Regions from separate parts of the Streptomyces sp. NPDC058812 genome, predicted to be linked through region 1. Evidence: riboswitches for the same ligand, from Rfam matches in the RefSeq annotation. Region 1 holds a riboswitch; the other holds the start of a gene.

Region 1 (4,622 bases):
ACCCTGCTCAGCCCTGGCTATCCGCGGCTGCTGCTGCTGTGCGTACTGCTGGGCGTTCCCATCGCGCTGGCCTGCTTCTTCTTCGTCGGTCTCCAGCACCAGTTCCAGCACTGGGTGTGGACGTCGCTGCCCGAGGCCGCCGGGTACGACGCCCCGCCCTGGTGGTGGCCGCTGCCCGCGCTGGTGCTCGCCGGGCTGGTCCTGGCGCCGATCGTGACCCGGATGCCGGGCGGCGGCGGCCATCTGCCGGTGAACGGGCTGGGCGGCGCGCCCGTCGGCCCCCGCGCGCTGCCGGGCGCCGTCCTGGCGGCGCTCGCCACGCTGCCGCTCGGCGTGGTGCTGGGCCCCGAGGCACCGCTGATGGCCGTCGGCAGCGGGCTCGCCCTGCTGGCGGTGCGGCGGGCGGGGGCCGCGGGGGACCCGAGGGCGAGCGCGATCCTGGCCACGGCCGGCTCCACCGCCGCGATCTCCACCATCCTCGGTGGGCCGGTGGCCGCGGCCGTCCTGCTCATCGAGGGGGCGGGGCTCGGTGGCGCCCAGCTGGTCGCCCTGCTGCTGCCCTGTCTGCTGGCCAGCGCGGCGGGCGCCCTGGTCTTCACGGGGTTCGGTCAGTGGACCGGCCTGAAGATCGGCGCGCTGGCCCTGCACGACGTGCCGCCGGGCGCCAACCCGGACGCGGGCGACTTCCTGTGGGGCGTCCCGACGGCGGCGCTGATCGCGGTGCTGATCACGCTGGCCCGCGAGCTGGGCCACCGGACCGTCTCCTGGACGCGGCACCGCACGGCCCTGCGCACCGTCGCCTGCGCCACGGCGGTCGGCGTCTGCCTCGCCGCGTACGCCCTGATCACCGGCCGTTCCCCGGCGGAGGCGGCGCTGTCCGGTCAGGCGACCCTCGCCCAGCTCGCCGCGCACCCGCACGCCTGGTCCGTGGGCGCGCTGGTCGCGCTCGTCGCCTGCAAGGGGCTGGCCTGGGGCATCGCGCTGGGCAGTCTGCGCGGCGGCCCGATCTTCCCGGCCGTACTACTGGGCACGGCGACGGCCATGGCCTGCTCCGGCCTGCCCGGCTTCGGCGCGACCCCGGCCCTCGCCCTCGGCGTCTCCGCCGCGGCGGCCGCGGTGACCGGGCTGCCGCTGGCCAGCGCGGTGCTGGCGGTGCTGCTGGTGGGCGGGGACGCGTACGACCAGATGCCGCTGATCGTCACCGCGTCGGTGGTCGCCTTCGCCGTCACCCAACTGGTACGCCGATCAGAACCGGGAGCGGAAGCGGAACCGCCGGAAGCGGCGCCGGAGACGGCACGGTGACGGAGCGCCGGGCCACCACCACGGGGACGGGCGGCGCCCGACCGCGTGCCGCCTGGCGCACGGCCCGGCCCTGGCTCGCGCGGGCCGGCATCGCGGCGGGCACGGTCGCGGCCTACTTCCTCCTCCCCCTCGACCACCTGGGCCCGCGGCGTCCCGTACTGAGCTGGCTGCTGTTCGCCCTGGTGCTGACCTTCGTGGCCGCGATGCTGCTCCGCCAGATCCGTCATGTCCTCGTCGACCGCCCGGAGACCCGGCCCGGTGTGGTCATCCCCCTGCTGATCATCCTGTCCGTACACGTCTTCTCGGCCACGTACTACGCCCTCGCCAAGCAGCCGGGCGAGTTCACCGGCCTGCGCACCCGCGTCGACGCGCTGTACTTCACCGTGGTCACGCTCGCCACCGTCGGCTACGGGGACATCACACCGCGGGGCCAGGCCGCCCGGGTCGTGACCGTTCTGCAGATCGCCTACAGCTTCGTGTTCCTCACCGCCGCCGCGACCGCGCTGACCACACGGGCACGCGACATGGTGGTCCGGCGGACCGAACGGGACCGGCCCGGCTGACGGCGGACGAAGGCGCGGTGCCGGCGGCTGTTTCCGCAGCACCGAGGCCTGTTCGCCGGACCGGCCGGCCCGGAGGCCCGCTTGTCACCACCCCGGTGGGAGCACTACTGTCGCCACGCCTTGGTGAACGGGAAATCCGGTGTGATGCCGGTGCGGCCCTCGCCACTGTGAATCGGGAAGTCCGGCTCCGGCCCTCGCGGGCAGCCACTGGATCGTAGCGATCCGGGAAGGCGGAGCGCGGGCGGTGGTACCCGTAAGCCAGGAGACCGGCCAAGGCGCGTCGTCCATCCACGAGGTGCTGGAGAGGGTCTGCTGAGCCATGCACATAGCCGAGGGCTTTCTGCCACCGGCGCACGCGATCGCCTGGGGTGTCGCGTCCGCGCCGTTCGTCGTCCACGGAGTACGGTCACTCACCCGTGAGGTCAGGGAGCACCCGGAGAGCACCTTGCTCCTCGGCGCCTCCGGAGCCTTCACGTTCGTTCTGTCGGCCCTGAAACTGCCGTCCGTCACCGGCAGTTGCTCGCACCCGACCGGAACCGGTCTGGGTGCCATTCTCTTCCGTCCGCCGATCATGGCGGTGCTGGGCACCATCACCCTGCTCTTCCAGGCGCTGCTGCTGGCGCACGGCGGGCTGACCACGCTCGGCGCCAACGTCTTCTCGATGGCGATCGTGGGCCCCTGGGCCGGGTACGGCGTCTACCGGCTGCTGCGCCGCTACGACGTGCCGCTGATGGTCACGGTCTTCTTCGGGGCGTTCGTCGCCGACCTGTCGACCTACTGCGTCACCAGTGTGCAGCTGGCGCTGGCGTTCCCGGACCCGAGCAGCGGGTTCCTGGGCGCGCTCGGCAAGTTCGGGTCCATCTTCGCCGTCACGCAGATCCCGCTCGCGGTGAGCGAGGGCCTGCTCACGGTCATCGTGATGCGGCTGCTGGTGCAGTCCAGCAAGGGCGAACTCACCCGACTGGGCGTGCTGTTGACGGGGACCCGGACGGAGAGGCAGGCGGTGGCCCGATGAGCCGCAACGCGAAGATCAACGCCCTGCTGCTGCTCGCCGTGGCCGCGCTCGCGGTGCTACCGCTGGTGCTGGGGCTCGGCGACCACAAGGAGGAGCCGTTCGCCGGTGCCGACGCCGAGGCGGAGACGGCGATCACGGAGATCGAGCCGGATTACGAGCCGTGGTTCTCGCCGCTGTACGAGCCGCCGTCCGGGGAGATCGAGTCGGCGCTGTTCGCCGTGCAGGCCGCGATCGGCGCGGGTGTGCTGGCCTACTACTTCGGGCTGCGCCGGGGCCGGCGGCAGGGCGAGGAGCGGACGGCGGCGGCACTGCGGGACGCTCCCGAAGGGGACTGAGTGCTGCCGATCGACGCGGCGGCGCACAGCAGTCGCTGGCGCCGCCGCCATCCCGTGGACAAGGCCGTGCTCGGGCTGGGGCTGACCGTCCTCGCGATCTCGCTGCCGCCGTGGCCCGGCGCGGCGCTGGTGCTGGTGACGGCGCTCGCCGTGCTGCTCGGCCCGGCGGGTGTGCCCGGGCGCCGGCTGTGGCGGGCGTACCGCGTGCCGTTGGGCTTCTGCGTGACCGGGGCGCTGCCGCTCCTGGTGCAGGTCGGGGGCCCGGACGGGTTCCTGACAGCGGCGGACGGCGGCCCGGCGCGCGCCGGTGAGCTGCTGCTGCGCACCTCGGCGGCCTCCCTCGGGGTGCTGCTCTTCGCGTTCACCACGCCGATGTCCGACCTGCTGCCCCGCCTGGTGCGGGCCGGGGTGCCCGCGCCGGTGGTCGACGTGGCGCTGGTGACGTACCGCATGAGCTTCCTGCTGCTGGACTCCGTGCGCCGGGTGCGGGAGGCGCAGGCCGCGCGGCTGGGCCACACCACCCGGGCCGCCGCCTGGCGGTCGCTCGGCGGGCTCGGCGCCACGGCGTTCGTGCGGGCCTTCGACCGGGCGGCGCGGCTCCAGTCGGGTCTCGCCGGGCGCGGCTACGACGGCACCCTGCGCGTCCTGGTGCCCGAGGCCCGCGTCTCCGCGCCCTTCACGGCGGCGAGCGTCGCGCTGCTGGCGGCGCTGGTCGCCCTCACCCTCGTACTGGAAAGGCCGCTGTCGTGAGCGAGTTGACGGAGTCACCGGCACTGGTCGCCCTGCGGGGCGCGTCCTTCGCGTACGAGGAGGGCCCGGCCGTGCTCACCGGCCTGGATTTCGCGGTGCGCGAGGGGCGTGCGCTCGCGCTGCTGGGCCGCAACGGCAGCGGCAAGACCACGCTGATGCGGCTGCTCAGCGGCGGACTCAGGCCGCACGCGGGGACGTTGGCGGTCGACGGGGAGCCGGTGACGTACGACCGCAAGGGGCTGACCCGGCTGCGGACCACGGTGCAACTGGTGGTGCAGGACCCGGACGACCAGCTGTTCGCGGCGTCGGTGTCGCAGGACGTGTCCTTCGGGCCGCTGAACCTGGGCCTGTCCGACGCGGAGGTCCGCTCCCGGGTCGAGGAGTCGCTCGCCGCGCTGGACATCGCCGCACTCGCCGACCGGCCCACCCACCTGCTCTCCTACGGGCAGCGCAAGCGGACCGCGATCGCCGGGGCCGTCGCGATGCGACCCCGGGTGCTGATCCTCGACGAGCCGACCGCCGGGCTCGATCCGGACGGCCAGGAGCGGCTGCTCGCCACCCTGGACCGGCTCCGCGCGGGCGGCACCACCGTGGTGATGGCCACCCACGACGTGGACCTCGCCCTGCGCTGGTCCGACGACGCCGCCCTGCTCACCC
Region 2 (4,622 bases), on a different contig from region 1:
CGGCTCCAAGGGGCTGTCGCTCGCCGTCGCCGTGACAGGCATCCTCGCCACGATGCCGTACATCGCGCTCCAACTGGTCGGCATCCAGGCCGTGCTGGACGTGATGGGCGTCGGCGGCGGCGAGGACACCAACTGGTTCATCAAGGACCTGCCTCTGCTGATCGCCTTCGGCGTGCTGGCGGCGTACACCTACTCGTCGGGGCTGCGCGCGCCCGCACTGATCGCGTTCGTGAAGGACACGCTGATCTACATCGTGATCGCGGTGGCGATCATCTACATCCCGATCAAGCTCGGCGGCTTCGACGACATCTTCGCCGCGGCGGGCGACAAGTTCAGCGAGTCGGGCAAGGGCGGACTGGTGCCGGACCACGGCGGCCAGTGGACGTACGCCACCCTGGCGCTCGGCTCGGCGCTCGCGCTCTTCATGTACCCGCACTCGATCACCGCGACGCTTTCCTCGCGCAGCCGTGAGGTGATCCGGCGCAACACCACGATCCTGCCGCTGTACTCGCTGATGCTCGGCCTGCTCGCGCTGCTGGGCTTCATGGCGATCGCGGCGGGGGTGAAGGTGGAGAACGGGCAGCTGGCGATCCCGCAGCTGTTCGAGAACATGTTCCCGGACTGGTTCGCCGGCGTGGCCTTCGCGGCGATCGGCATCGGCGCCCTGGTCCCGGCGGCGATCATGTCGATCGCGGCCGCGAACCTCTTCACCCGCAACATCTACAAGGACTTCATCAAGCCGGACGCCACCCCGGCCCAGGAGACCAAGGTCTCCAAGCTGGTGTCCCTCATGGTGAAGGTGGGCGCGCTGGTCTTCGTCCTGGGCATGGACAAGACGGTCGCGATCAACTTCCAGCTGCTCGGCGGCATCTGGATCCTGCAGACCTTCCCGGCCCTGGTCGGCGGCCTGTTCACCCGCTGGTTCCACCGCTGGGCGCTGCTCGGCGGCTGGGCGGTCGGCATGGTCTACGGCACGGTCGCCGCGTACGGTGTCGCCTCGCCGACGCAGAAGCACTTCGGCGGCTCCTCCAAGGAGATCCCGGGCATCGGCGAGATCGGCTACATCGGCCTCACCGCCTTCGTGCTGAACGTCCTGGTCACCGTGGTCCTGACCTTCGTCATGAGGGCCCTCAAGGCCCCCGACGGCGTCGACGAGACCAAGCCCGCCGACTACACGGCGGACGCGGGCGACCCCGGCGTCGAGGTGGAGCTGCCGCCGGCCACGGCGGGCACCTCGCACTGACCCCGACAACGCGGCGGGCCGTCGGAGAATCCGGCGGCCCGTTGTCGTACCCGTCGGGCACACTCGGCTGCATGGACTTCGTGACCCGGCAGGCGGCGACGGACGAGTACGACGCCCTTGGTGAGATCGCCGCGCAGGCCCAGGGGGTGTCGTTTGGATCAGGCCGACTCCAGGCAACGGTGCCTTGCAGCGGAGCCGAGCGGGGTCTGGTGCGTGCAGCTGCAAGGCGGAGGAGGGCGACAGGGCGGAGCCCTGGCAACCGACGACAACGCCGCAGATGTGCGTGCCAGACCCCGCGACCCCGGCAGGATCCAAACGACACCCCCTAGCTGCGCGACGGCCTCCTCGACTTCGGGGAGAGCGACGCGTACCTCGGCGAGCTGATGAACGTCGCCAAGCGTGCGGCGGCCGCCGAGGTGCTGGTCGCCGCGGCGGACGGCCGGGTGCTCGGCGGCGTGACCTTCGTGCCGTCCGGCGGCCCCATGGCCGACATCGCCCGGCCCGGCGAGGCCGAGATACGGATGCTCGCCGTCGCCCGCGAGGCACGCGGACGCGGGGTGGGCGAGGCCCTCGTGCGGACCTGCGTCGACCGGTCCCGCGCCGTCGAGGGCTGCGCGCGCGTCGTACTGTCCACCCAGCGCGCCATGCGCACCGCCCACCGCCTCTACGAACGGATGGGCTTCACCCGCACGCCCGACCGCGACTGGAACCCGCTGCCGGAGCTCGACGACATCACGCTCCTCACCTACGAACTGACGCTCTGACACCAGCGCCACCCCTCGACGACCCCTCCGCGACACAACATCTGGGGGTGCTCGCCGAACCCGGCACAAGATGTATGCTCGTGCTCGCTGTCGCCGCAGGGGAATCCGGTGCGAATCCGGAACTGTCCCGCAACGGTGTACTTGTGTGTATCCGCGCGTCTCCGCACGTGTGCACACGCATGTCCAGTCCGAGGACCTGCCGACAGTGCGCCCGTACCGTCCCGGTCCGGGTGCCTGACGTCCGGGCCTCGTGGAGTGGGCCGGTGGACGCGACGCCGCGTGCGCTCGTGAGCTGCCCCTGCCCTCCTCCCCCAGGCCCCGTGCCGAGCGAGGGAGTGCCCCACGTGACCATCGCGCCAGCCGACCCGGTTTCAGCGACCCCGGCGACGACTTCAGCGACCCCGGTGACCGAGGAGCCCGACGGCCCCGGCGCCGCGTTGCTGCGGACCCTGACCGAGCTGACCGCCGACCTCCCCGACGCCGACCCGGGCCGGGTCGCCGCCGCCGCACTGCGCGGCCGGTCCGCCCGTGCGGACGAGTCCGAGCTGCGGGAGCTGGCCACGGAGGCGGCGGCCGGGCTCATCTCGGAGGACCCGGTCTACTCCAGGCTGGCCGCCCGACTGCTGACCATCGGCATCCGTGCCGAGGCCGCCTCGCAGGGCGTCACCTCGTTCACCGGGTCGGTCGCCACCGGACACCGCGAGGGCCTGATCGCCGACCGCACCGCCGAGTTCGTCCGGCTGCACGCGGACCGCCTGGACGCGCTGGTCGACCCGGCCGCCGACGACCGCTTCGGCTACTTCGGCCTGCGTACCGTGTACAGCCGCTACCTGCTCCGGCACCCGATCACCCGCAAGGTCGTCGAGACGCCCCAGTACTTCATGCTGCGGGTGGCCGCCGGACTCGCCGAGGACGACACCACGCGCTCGCTCGACGAGGTGGCCGCGCTGTACGGGCTGATGAGCCGCCTCGACTACCTGCCCTCCTCCCCCACCCTGTTCAACTCCGGCACCCGGCACGCCCAGATGTCGTCCTGCTACCTCCTGGACTCCCCCAAGGACGAGCTGGACTCCATCTACGACCGCTACCACCAGGTCGCCAACCTCTCCAAGCACGCCGGCGGCATCGGCATCGCCTACTCCCGCGTCCGCGCCCGGGGTTCGCTGATCCGCGGCACCAACGGGCACTCCAACGGCATCGTCCCGTTCCTGAAGACGCTGGACGCCTCGGTCGCCGCCGTGAACCAGGGCGGCCGGCGCAAGGGCGCGGCGGCGGTCTACCTGGAGACCTGGCACGCGGACATCGAGGAGTTCCTGGAGCTGCGGGACAACACCGGTGAGGACGCCCGCCGCACGCACAACCTGAACCTTGCCCACTGGGTGCCGGACGAGTTCATGCGCCGGGTGGACGCCGACGGACAGTGGTCGCTGTTCTCGCCCGCCGACGTGCCCGAGCTGGTCGACCTGTGGGGCGAGGAGTTCGACGCGGCGTACCGCAGGGCCGAGGCCGCGGGGCTGGCCCGCAAGACCCTCCCCGCCCGTGAGCTGTACGGCCGCATGATGCGCACCCTCGCGCAGACCGGCAACGGCTGGATGACCTTCAAGGACACCGCCAACCGCACCGCCAACCAGACCGCCGAGCCCGGCCACGTCGTCCACTCCTCCAACCTCTGCACGGAGATCCTGGAGGTCACGGACGACGGGGAGACGGCGGTCTGCAACCTGGGCTCGGTCAACCTGGGCGCCTTCGTGGACCCGGCTTCCCGGGGCATCGACTGGGAGCGCCTGGACGCCACCGTCCGCACCGCCGTCACCTTCCTCGACCGGGTCGTCGACATCAACTTCTACCCGACCGGGCAGGCGGGCCGCTCCAACGCCCGCTGGCGCCCGGTCGGCCTCGGCGCGATGGGCCTCCAGGACGTCTTCTTCCAGCTGCGCCTGCCCTTCGACTCGCCCGAGGCGAAGGTCCTCTCCACCCGCATCGCCGAGCGGATCATGCTCGCCGCGTACGAGACCTCCGCCGACCTGGCGGAGCGCAACGGCCCGCTGCCTGCCTGGGTGAAGACCCGTACCGCCCGGGGCGTGCTGCACCCCGACCACTACGGCGTCGAGCCCGCCTGGCCGGCGCGTTGGGCGGCGCTGCGCGAGCGCATGGCCACGACCGGCCTGCGCAACTCCCTGCTCCTCGCCATCGCGCCGACCGCCACCATCGCCTCCATCGCGGGCGTCTACGAGTGCATCGAGCCGCAGGTGTCCAACCTCTTCAAGCGCGAGACGCTCTCCGGTGAGTTCCTCCAGGTCAACTCGTACCTCGTGAACGACCTCAAGCGGCTCGGCGTCTGGGACGCCCGTACCCGCGAGGCGCTGCGCGAGGCGGGCGGCTCGGTGCAGGGCTTCACCTGGATCCCCGAGGACGTCCGCGCGCTGTACCGCACCGCCTGGGAGATCCCGCAGCGCGGCCTGATCGACATGGCCGCCGCCCGCACCCCGTACCTCGACCAGGCCCAGTCGCTGAACCTGTTCCTGGAGACGCCGACCATCGGGAAGCTCTCCTCGATGTACGCGTACGCCTGGAAGCAGGGCCTGAAGACCACGTACTACCTGCGCTCCCGCCCG

What was found. Region 1 has a riboswitch for cobalamin ahead of ACFW48_RS22170 (energy-coupling factor ABC transporter permease). Riboswitches for the same ligand answer to the same signal wherever they lie in the genome.
Region 2: it holds a riboswitch for cobalamin, as region 1 does, so the genes downstream of both, ACFW48_RS20670 (ribonucleoside-diphosphate reductase subunit alpha) here and ACFW48_RS22170 (energy-coupling factor ABC transporter permease) in region 1, are expected to answer to the same signal.

The regions. Positions count from the first base shown of each region.
Region 1 covers NZ_JBHYOB010000010.1:143,849-148,470, reverse strand. Annotated here, with positions in the region: gene ACFW48_RS22180 (chloride channel protein) at 1-1,302, shown strand, start outside; gene ACFW48_RS22175 (potassium channel family protein) at 1,392-1,865, shown strand; cobalamin riboswitch at 1,970-2,155, shown strand; gene ACFW48_RS22170 (energy-coupling factor ABC transporter permease) at 2,185-2,880, shown strand; gene ACFW48_RS22165 (energy-coupling factor ABC transporter substrate-binding protein) at 2,877-3,215, shown strand; gene cbiQ (cobalt ECF transporter T component CbiQ) at 3,216-3,965, shown strand; gene ACFW48_RS22155 (ATP-binding cassette domain-containing protein) at 3,971-4,622, shown strand, end outside.
Region 2 covers NZ_JBHYOB010000009.1:208,449-213,070, reverse strand. Annotated here, with positions in the region: gene mctP (monocarboxylate uptake permease MctP) at 1-1,243, shown strand, start outside; partial or broken gene ACFW48_RS20675 (GNAT family N-acetyltransferase) at 1,573-2,007, shown strand; cobalamin riboswitch at 2,065-2,226, shown strand; gene ACFW48_RS20670 (ribonucleoside-diphosphate reductase subunit alpha) at 2,352-4,622, shown strand, end outside.